DNA from 2 places in the Staphylococcus sp. FSL K6-0223 genome. Region 2 is predicted to be linked to the other one. Evidence: riboswitches for the same ligand, from Rfam matches in the RefSeq annotation. Region 2 holds a riboswitch; the other holds the start of a gene.
The links. A riboswitch is a leader RNA that binds a small molecule or an ion and turns the genes downstream of it on or off. The one in region 2 is predicted to bind manganese.
Positions count from the first base shown of each region.

Region 1: linked by a shared signal. The riboswitch ahead of MHI13_RS08625 (TerC family protein) and the one ahead of MHI13_RS14805 (TerC family protein) in region 2 are both predicted to bind manganese.

Region 1 is NZ_JBBOYX010000001.1:1,733,922-1,739,552, forward strand. It holds gene MHI13_RS08620 (trypsin-like peptidase domain-containing protein) at 1-946, opposite strand, end outside; gene MHI13_RS08625 (TerC family protein) at 1,180-1,977, opposite strand; yybP-ykoY riboswitch at 2,034-2,166, opposite strand; gene MHI13_RS08630 (peptide chain release factor 3) at 2,287-3,849, opposite strand; gene MHI13_RS08635 (YueH family protein) at 3,846-4,103, opposite strand; gene MHI13_RS08640 (UDP-N-acetylmuramoyl-L-alanyl-D-glutamate--L-lysine ligase) at 4,093-5,577, opposite strand.
Region 2 is NZ_JBBOYX010000002.1:808,564-814,194, forward strand. It holds gene MHI13_RS14795 (TrkH family potassium uptake protein) at 1-493, opposite strand, end outside; gene MHI13_RS14800 (S1C family serine protease) at 511-2,436, opposite strand; gene MHI13_RS14805 (TerC family protein) at 2,652-3,452, opposite strand; yybP-ykoY riboswitch at 3,522-3,642, opposite strand; gene MHI13_RS14810 (peptide chain release factor 3) at 3,770-5,332, opposite strand; gene MHI13_RS14815 (YueH family protein) at 5,347-5,586, opposite strand; gene MHI13_RS14820 (UDP-N-acetylmuramoyl-L-alanyl-D-glutamate--L-lysine ligase) at 5,576-5,631, opposite strand, start outside.

The sequences.
Region 1 (5,631 bases), on a different contig from region 2:
CACTTTCTACTGTTACCACTGATCTGACAGTATTATTAGCGTTTTTCATAGTTGTTGTGTACTTCTTATCTTGTGTATGTGTTTGATTTGAATGTTGTTCTTGTGAAGGTTCAGTAAAAATAGCTTTTACTAAAACTAAAATTAATATTAACGCAATTGCGATTAAAATTTTAATCCAATGTTCTTTTAAAAAGTCAACGACTTTATTTTTTGTATCATTTGATGATTGTTCATGTGATTCATGAGATTGTTGATCCGATATATTTTCTGTCGTATTCTTATCAGAATTAGATATGTGCTTTGATTGTTCACTCTTAGTATGTTCTACTTGAGTTGAACGTTGCTGAGTTGAAACTTGTTCTTTCTCAGTATGGATTGATTCTTTATCCTTAGTTGAAGTGTATGATTCTTCAGTGATTGTTGGATGTTTAGATTGTGTTTTAATTGTATCATTATGTTGATTGTCTTTTTCTTGTTTAGACTTTGGACGAGATTCATTATTTTTATTCAATCTACTATAAGTTGGTTCTATAGATTTATTCGTTTCATTTTCACTTTTTGAGTCATTACTCGAAATTGGTTTTTGCTGTTTCAATTCCTCATTATGTATGTCTTCTTGTTTAAGGTGTTGTTCTTCAGGCAGAGTTAAATGATGCCTATTATTTTTCTTAGCTGTGTTTGATGCATCTCTTTTTGATCTTAACTTAGCTAAATGTTGTTGTTGTTGAATTTCTTCTTGTGTTAATTTCTCAATTCTAGCTTTTCTTAAATTATCTTTGACACGTTCTTCATTTACTTTTGCTTGATGCTGTTCTTTTTCTGCTAAATGTTCACGCTTTTGTCTTTCACGTTCAATACGTTCCTCACGTTCTTCATTATGAAAGTATTCGTGACGTTTACGCCCATATTTACTACGCGGTATCACTTGTTTTTTATCATTATCCAAAGATGCCCACTCCTAACCTTGAAATCACAATATATATCACTAAAAAATGATTTACTTTTATGTGGTTATATATCTATCTTAATTTATTTATATATTACTTAAATTTTAATATCATTAGTGTTAATAAGCAAACGATTGTCAAATATTTTCTAAAAATATTTGACAAATAGTTATTAATTGAAAAAACCTTTTGAAGTCTTTTATAAAAAAACTTCAAAAGGTATCGATTACATCTAATGCTTAGCATTCTTTTTATTTTTTCGTACTGATGTTAACCATCCAATCACAACTAATAAAATCATTACAGTCCAAAAGATTGCTTGCCATAACGTACTATGTGGGAAGTCTTCTGATAATACGCCAATATCTGGATGAGCTAATACGATAACTACTAATTTAATACCTACCCAGCCAACAATTGCAAAAGCGGCACCTTCTAAACCTGGATATTTATTTAATAAATCAACAAACCATGTTGCTGCAAAACGCATTAAAATAACACCAATCATACCACCGATGAACATGACTCCAAATTGACCTAAATCCATACCGCCAAAATGAATACCCATCTTAGGAAGTGTCACTGCAATAGCCATTGCTGCTAACATAGAATCAATTGCAAAGGCAATGTCAGCAAACTCTACTTTAAATACGGTAGCCCAAAATTTTCCAGCACTTACTTTCTTTTCAGCGCCAGTTTCATCATAATGATGTTCATCCCCAACTTGTTCCTCTTCATCTTTCTTATGGAAGAAATTCCAAAGATTTCTAATAGACATGAAAATTAAGTATGCAGCACCAATCGCTTGAATAAACCAGAAATTCACAATAATACTAATTAAAAATAAAGCAATAAAACGGAAAATAAATGCTCCTAGTAAACCATAGAATAATGCTTTTTTACGCTGTTCTGGTGGTAAATGCTTAACCATTACTGCCATTACAACCGCGTTATCTGCTGCTAGTAATCCTTCTAAAAATACTAACACTAATATTACCCACAAATAAGGTAAAATTAAGCTTGGATCCATGAAAAGACAGCTCCTTTATTTATTTTTTACAAATAAAAAGACCTATGCTAATTCATAGCAAAGGTCTCACTTAGCAAATTTGCTCATTTTACCGGAAGTATCAACTTCGTAATGACGATAAAATGCTGAATTTAAGATGTTAGTAATATAGCCCCTCAAATTCTCAAGTTACTCCCCTCTGACATTAAGTCATAGGTATTTATTTGTTAAGAGTATTATAACCAGATTTGTTATATATAAACAATGTTAAAGCTAAAAATATTGTATTTCTTTATTATTATTTTAAATTAAACCTTATATTGTCATTTTTTATAATAAACTATATAGTTTAATATCTGGGAATTTTTCTTCAAACCAACGTGTAGCAAATTCATTTTCAAATAAGAAAACAAACTTATCATATCTGTCTTTCACTAAAATAGAACGTGACGTGTTCATCTTATCTTGAATATCCTCTTCATTTTCAATCCAACGTGCAATTTTTCTACCTACAGGTTCCATGACGACATCTACATTGTATTCATTTTTCATTCTGTGCTCGAATACTTCAAATTGTAATTGACCCACTGCACCGAGAATAATTTGATTCGTATGAAGTGTTTTATAATATTGAATCGCACCTTCTTGCACAAGCTGTTCAATTCCCTTATGGAAATGTTTTTGTTTCATGACATTTTTAGCAGAGACTTTCATGAAAATTTCAGGTGTAAATTGTGGTAAATCTTGGAAGTTAAATTTTTGTTTACCTCCAACTAATGTATCACCAATTTGGTAGTTACCTGTATCGTATAATCCAATAATATCTCCAGCTACAGCGTGATTGACGGTTTCTTTATCATCTGCCATAAAAGAGGTAGAGCGTGTGATTTTTTGTTTTTTATTGGTACGTTGCAAGGTCACATCCATACCTCTTTCAAACGCGCCACTGACTACTCTCATAAATGCAATTCTATCTCTATGTTTTGGATCCATATTCGCTTGAATTTTAAATATAAAACCCGAGAACTCGTCATCAAACGGGCTAACTTCAACTTCTTCATTCGTCTGACGAGCATTAGGCATAGGCGCATAATCTACATATGCATTCAAGAAATTTTGAACCCCGAAATTAGCCAATGCTGAGCCAAAAAATACAGGAGTTAAATCACCATTTAATAATGCTTCATTATCAAATTTTTCGCCAGCTTCTTCAACTAACATAAATTCTTCAATCGCTTGTTCGAAAGCACTATCATTGCTAATAGTGTGTTCTTCTTTAAGTTCATACTCATCATTTAAATGTAATACATTCTCTTCATCTCTAAAAGGTTCAATAGTTTTAGACTCACGATCGATAATACCAAAAAAGTTTTGACCCATTCCTATTGGCCAATTCATTGGATAGGTGTCAATATTTAATGTTTCTTCAATTTCTTCTAATAGTTCAAATGGTTCTTTACCTACACGGTCTAATTTGTTGATAAAAGTAAAGATAGGAATGCCTCTCATTTTACATACTTTAAATAATTTTAATGTTTGGGGTTCGATCCCTTTCGCACAATCGATAACCATTACTGCACTATCAACCGCCATTAATGTTCGGTATGTATCTTCAGAAAAGTCTTCGTGTCCTGGTGTATCTAGAATATTAATTTTATAATCATCATAATCAAATTGCATGACTGAACTGGTCACAGAAATACCACGTTCTTGTTCCACTTTCATCCAGTCACTGGTTGCAAATTTCCCTGTTTTTTTCCCTTTTACAGTACCCGCTTCACGAATAGCACCACTAAAATATAATAATTTTTCAGTTAGCGTCGTTTTACCAGCATCCGGGTGTGAGATAATAGCAAACGTCTTTCTTGATTCTATTTCTTCTTTTAAACTCATTCATTATTCTCCTTTAAATCCTTTATTATCCACTTAGATAACTGAGAAGCTATACGCAATGCTTCACTTTCTTCTTTAAATGTAAATAATTGCATTATTAACTCTTCATTTATTTCCTGTTCATTGAGTTGTACATTTAATTCTACAGACCAAAACATATCTGGAATAGCTATCATATAATAAGAATGATCCACATTTTCATATAGATATACATTGATTATTTCATTTTGTTCAGAAAGTTGCTTAATGATCATAGTTGGATTTTCCAAACTTTTTATACGCAGCTTCTAAACCAATTAAATCGTCACGATGTGGCACTTTCACGTGTCCTGGCATAATTTGATAAGGTTCTCTACCTTTAGAAGCAAGTACAACTGTATCACCTGGATTCGCGACTTCGATAGCATGTTTAATGCCTTCAGCTCGATCTTCAAATTCTACATAGTTATTATGTGTTGCCCCTTTAGCAAGTTCTGCAGTCAACATTTTAGGGTCGTCATCTGCTGGATTGTCAGGTGTAAAAATAACATAGTCTGCTCGACATGCAACAGCCCCCATTTCAGGCGTTTTTGTTAAATCACGTTCGCCAGCCATGCCTACTAAAAAGATGAGCTTTTGTTTAACAAAAGGTTGCACTGCATCAATCAGTTTATTCATACCATCAGCAGTATGTGCATAATCAATAATTAAATCGATTGGAAGTGATGGATCTAAAACCTCTAGACGCCCTTCAACAGGTTCTAAAGATTTCACCACTTCTACGATATCTTTGAAATCGACTCCTTTACTCCACACTGCTATCATAGCTGCCATAAGATTTGAGATATTAAATTTACCTACATAGGGTGATGAAACATGATACGTGCCAAATGGAGTCGCAAAATCAAATTGTACACCTTGTAAAGATTCTTTGATATTTTGAGGCATAAACTGTGCTTCATTATCTATACCATATGTCAATATTTCAAATGGTGTTACCGTTTCTAAATATTTAGAGAAATCATCATCATTATTTAATACCACATACTTTTCTTTTGATAAATCTTCACCTAATTGACTAAATAGTAATGATTTAGCATGTCCATAAGCTTCCATTGTGCCATGAAAGTCTAAATGATCTTGGGTTAAATTTGAAAAAATAGCTACATCAAATTCTACCCCTCTTAATCGTCCTAGAGCTAATCCATGACTTGAGACTTCCATAGTCATTGCTTCAGCTTTACTATCTACAGCTTGCTTAATTTTCTTAGTAAGCAATACAGTTTCAGGAGTAGTATTTGCCCCTTTTGTTTTTTCTTCATTAATTTGAAATCCATTCGTACCTAAATACGCACTATTTTTGTCTAATCCTCTATAAATTAAGTGAATCATTGTCGCGATTGAAGTTTTACCATTTGTACCAGTGACGCCAAAGGTAGTGAGTTGTTGACTTGGATAATCAAATAATGTATGCGCTAATATACTGGCTACTCTTAAAGTATCAGGTACAATAACTTGTGTGACTTCTCCTTTAACTTCTTGCTTACGGTTTACAACTATAATTTTAGTTCCTTGGTCAATGACGTTTTGACAAAATCTATGACTATCTACAGTATATCCTTTAGAGGCTACAAAGATACTTTCTCCACTAGCAGTTCGAGAATCTGTAGTAATATCAGTGATATCTATATCTAAAGTTCCTATAACTTGTTTAACTCTTATTTTATTGAACAACTCATTCGCATTCAAAATGTATCGCTCCTTTTTTTCAATATCTCTATTATACACATTTTAAAGTTGTTG
Region 2 (5,631 bases):
CTTGCATAAAAGCGTGTTTTAAATCAGGATTATCTCGATAAAAGTAAAATGCTAATAATAATGCGCCTACAAGTTCAATTACAAATATTGTTCTTACAATCTCTAAAATCAATTTTACAGTACCACTCATCGTGTCTTTATTATTATCTAACATGATAAGTTGTCGTTCTCTTATACCAATGTGCTTACCCAACACTACCCAGAGTAATGTACCGATAGCCATGACACCTATTCCACCGATATTTAAAATAATCAAAATGATTATTTGTCCAAAGGTAGAATAAGTATCGACTATATTTACTGGTGTTAATCCTGTCACACTAATTCCAGAAACCGCAACAAACAATGTATCTATAGGATTAACATCAACTCCATGTTTATGTACAAAAGGTAAATTTAATAATAGAAATGCAACCACAATGGCAAAGAGATAATAAAGAACAATCCCTTGTTGAGGACTTGATTTCTTAAGTAATTGACTTAATATAGACATAAATTTCACCTCAACGTTTATTTCAGTTTAATTTGAATAGTTTTTTCTGTACCATTTCTATAGATTTTAGCTGTTAAAGTTTTTAAATCATCTCTATGGCTAAAAATAATTTGTCTATAGCGTAAATTATCTTCAACGGTTTTACCATCTAATTCTACTATTACATCATCTTTTTTCAACCCTGATTTTTCACCTAAGCTATTTTCTTTAACATCATTAACAAGCACACCATTGTTAACACTTGATGGAAGGTTGGCTTCCTCTCGTTCTTCACTTGAAATATCTGCTACATTTTTTATTTTTATACCAGTGTTAGGGTATTGCACTTTTCCATTGTCTTCTAATTGTTGTGCTATTTTACGTACATCATTAATCGGAATTGCAAAGGCCATACCCTCTACATTTTCCATATCTATCTTCAACGAAATAATACCTATAAGTCTACCATCTTTATCTACTACTGCTCCTCCAGAGTTACCTGGATTAACTGGGGCATCAACTTGAAATGCTTTCATCAACACATCATAACTGTTGTCTTTGTCTATATCCACAGGTACATGACGATCTAAACCTGAGATAATCCCTTTAGAAACACTGCCTTTAAAATCTACTCCTAAAGGATTACCAACTACTAATATTGATTCTCCTAATACTAAGTTATTTGAATCACCTAAAGTTATTGGTTTCATACTTTCATCTGATAACTTAGCTTTTACAACAGCAATATCAGACCATTTGTCTTTGCCAACCACTTTTCCTTCTACAGACTTATTATTATTGTATGTAACTTTCTGTTTATCTTTATCTCCGACTACGTGAGCATTCGTTAAAATATAAATAGAGTCGCCTACTTTTTTGTAGACGACACCCGAACCAATTTCATTATCTGAACCTGATTTACTTTTAGGAATAGTAGTATTATTAGATACATTGTTTTGAACAGTTACTACTGATTTGACAGAGTTATTAGCGTTTTTCATTGTAGTTGTATAATTCTTGTCATTTCCATTAAAAGCACTATCATTAGTATGATCATTTTTATTAACTGTTGTAAATATAGCATTTAATATAAGTAATAATAAGATAATACCTATGATAATTAAAAGTTTTGGCCAGTGTTCTTTAAAGAAAGCAATTATTGCGTTCTTGATGTATTCAAAATTATCATTTTTATTACTCGTTTTTAGAGAATCTTTCTTTGAATATTTATCATTACCTTTGTCATCATCATTTTCCTTATCATCTGAATGATGATTTATAGATGAATATGGCTTTTCTTTGTTTTGTTCAGAATCTAAATGACGCTTATCATTATTTTTTCTCTTATCTGTTATATCATTAGAAGTTTCTATCTGATTATTGTTCTCATAATCACTATCTTTAGTGCTAACCTCTTTTTTATCGGATGTTTCATTTATACTAGACTCTTCTGGTTGAACGATGTCATCATTTTCTTTAGCGGTTTTGTCTTCACCCTCTAAGTCCTTCGGTTGGTTAGTGATAGAATATGGCACTCTTGTTTCTTTATGATTATGATTTACTTGTTTATCTTCAACTTCACTTCGTGGTCTATCCTCTGAAGTTAAATGTGTTTGAGTGTGATCACTTAATTCTTTAGAATTAGAAGATTTTTTGCTCATTGAAGAAGGTTTTAATGCATCTGTTTGATTGGTCTCTTCATGTCTATTTTTTTGCCTTTGATTTGCTATTTCGTGTTGTTGTTGAATTTCTTCTTGAGTTAATTTCTCAATTCTTGCTTTACGTAAATTATCTTTAACGCGTTCTTCGTTAACCTTGGATTGTTGTTTTTCTTTAGCAACTTGCTGTTTTAGAGCTTCTCGTTCACGTTTAATACGTTCTTCTCTTTCTTCATTATGAAAATATTCACGTCGCTTTCGACGATACTGACTACGGGGTATGACTTGTTTTTTATCATTATCCAATTGATGACCCACTCCTATATTCACTTATATTAGTTAAATATGTAAAAATTATTAAATTTTAGTTATTTCTAAGGTTTTCAATACAGTATTATCGAGTTTGATTATAGTTTAAATTTTAATATTTTAACTATAAAACTGCAATGTTCAATATAACAAAGTTAAAAATAAACTCCACTCAAAAGGTTAGATGAGTGGAGCAATGTTTAAATAATAAACTATTTATTCTTCTTTTTGTTTTTAATGACAGAAGTAAACCATCCTATAATCACTAGTAAAATAAGCACTGCCCAGAAAATGGATTGCCATAAAGCACCATGAGGGAATTCTTCTGGTAAAACGCCAATATCAGGATGCGCAAGAACCATTACAACTAATTTAATACCAACCCAACCAACGATGGCAAAGGCTGCTCCCTCTAAACCTGGATATTTATTTAATAATTCAACGAACCAATTTGCAGCAAATCTCATAAGAATGACACCAATCATGCCACCTAAGAACATTACTATAAATTGACCTAAGTCCATTCCACCGAAGTGAATCCCCATCTTAGGTAATGTCACTGCTATAGCTAAAGCAGCTAACATTGAATCAATAGCAAAGGCAATATCCGCAAATTCTACTTTGAAAACTGTGCCCCAAAATGCTTTAGGCCCAACTTTCTTTTCATTTCCTAAATCATCATAGTGATGATCATCACCTGAGTCTTTATGATGCTCTTCTTCTGATTTATGGAAGAAATCCCACAAATTCTTGATAGACATATAGATTAAATAGATTGCACCTGCAGCTTGAATCCACCAGAAGTTCGCAATAATACTAATTAAGAATAAGGCTATAAATCTAAATATAAATGCTCCTAATAAACCATAAAACAATGCCTTCTTACGTTGTTCTGGTGGTAAGTGTTTTACCATTACAGCCATAACTATTGCGTTATCAGCTGCTAATAAACCTTCTAAGAACACAAGCACTAAGAGTACCCATAAATAAGGTAAAATCAAACTTGGATCCATAGTGGACAACTCCTTTATTAAAAAATACAAATAAAGAGACCTATGCTAAATAATAGCAAAGGTCTCACTAAGCAATTGTATTGCCCACTTTACCGGAAGACTTACCTTCGTAATGACGATAAAGTGTTAAATAGTAGTTGCTAATAATTAAAGTTCTACTATCCTCTAGTTACTCCCCTCTGACAAAGTTGTCATAGGTATTCATTTGTTAATAATAGTATACATAGATTGTACAAGTAACACAATCTAAATCGTATCTACTTCGTTTAATATGTTCTTAAAGAATACCCCGTTGTCAATAAAGTTAAACTCAAAACTTATAATAAACTATATAACTTAATATCAGGGAATTTCTCTTCAAACCAACGAGTAGCAAATTCATTTTCAAATAAGAAGACAAAGTTGTCATAGCGGTCTTTCACTAATATAGACCGTGAAGTGTTCATATTATCTTTAATATCTTCTTCATTTTCTATCCAACGCGCGATTTTTCTTCCGACTGGTTCCATTACTACATCAACATTGTATTCATTCTTCATACGGTGCTCGAACACTTCAAATTGTAATTGACCTACAGCACCAAGAATAATTTGATTGGTGTGTAGCGTTTTATAATATTGGATTGCACCTTCTTGTACAAGTTGTTCAATACCTTTATGAAAATGCTTTTGTTTCATTACATTTTTAGCTGAAACTTTCATAAAGATTTCAGGCGTAAATTGAGGTAAATCTTGGAAACTATATTTTTGCTTAGCACCGACAAGTGTGTCCCCTATTTGATAATTACCTGTATCGTATAAACCAATAATATCACCAGCTACAGCGTGGTTAACAGTTTCTTTATCATCCGCCATGAATGAAGTAGAACGTGTTATTTTTTGTTTCTTACTTGTTCTCTGTAATGTTACATCCATACCACGTTCAAAGGCACCACTAACAACACGCATAAACGCAATTCGGTCTCTGTGTTTAGGATCCATATTCGCTTGTATTTTGAAAATAAATCCTGAGAAGTCTGTATCAAATGGACTTACTTCAACATCTTCATTTGTTTGACGAGCGTTAGGCATCGGTGCGTGGTCAACATAAGCGTTTAAGAAGTTTTGAACACCAAAGTTAGCTAAAGCTGAACCAAAGAAAACTGGTGTGAGCTCACCGTTTAGTAACGCATCATTATCAAATTCTTCGCCCGCTTCTTCAACAAGCATCATTTCTTCAATAGCTTGTTCAAAGGCACTATCATTTTTAATATCATGATCTTCTTCTAATTCGTAATCATCATTGAGATGTAATAAATTTTCTTCATCTCTAAATGGCTCAATAGTTTTAGTCGCTCTATCTATAATACCGAAGAAATTTTGACCCATACCCACAGGCCAGTTCATTGGATACGTTTCAATATTTAATGTTTCTTCAATTTCATCTAACAATTCAAATGGTTCTTTACCAACTCGGTCAAGTTTATTGATGAACGTAAATATAGGAATACCTCTCATTTTACATACTTTGAAAAGTTTTAAAGTTTGAGGTTCAATACCTTTTGCGCAGTCAATGACCATGACAGCACTATCTACTGCCATAAGAGTACGGTACGTATCTTCAGAGAAGTCTTCGTGTCCTGGTGTATCTAAAATGTTAATTTTATAATCATCATAATCAAATTGCATAACTGAACTAGTTACAGATATACCACGTTCTTGTTCAACTTTCATCCAGTCACTTGTAGCGAATTTCCCTGTTTTCTTACCTTTAACAGTACCAGCTTCTCTAATCGCTCCACTGAAGTATAATAATTTTTCAGTTAAGGTAGTTTTACCAGCATCCGGATGCGAGATGATGGCAAATGTTTTTCTTGACTCTACTTCTTCCTTTAAATTCATTCATCATTCTCCTTTTATTTTGTTGCTATCCAATCACAAATGTCACGTGCGAGTGCATCGGCTTCATTTTCAGTATAAAAATTAAAAAATTGCATTAACAATTCTTCATGTAACTCATTAATAGTTAAGTCGAGGGGCAGTTCTACAGACCAAAATAAGTCAGGAATCGCTATCAACATAACGTCTCTATCGCTATTTTGATAGAAATAAATATTTATTATTAGTTCATTATACTGAAGTTGCTTAATCTTCAACAGGTCCACCGCCGAATTTCTTATAAGCAGCTTCTAATCCAATCA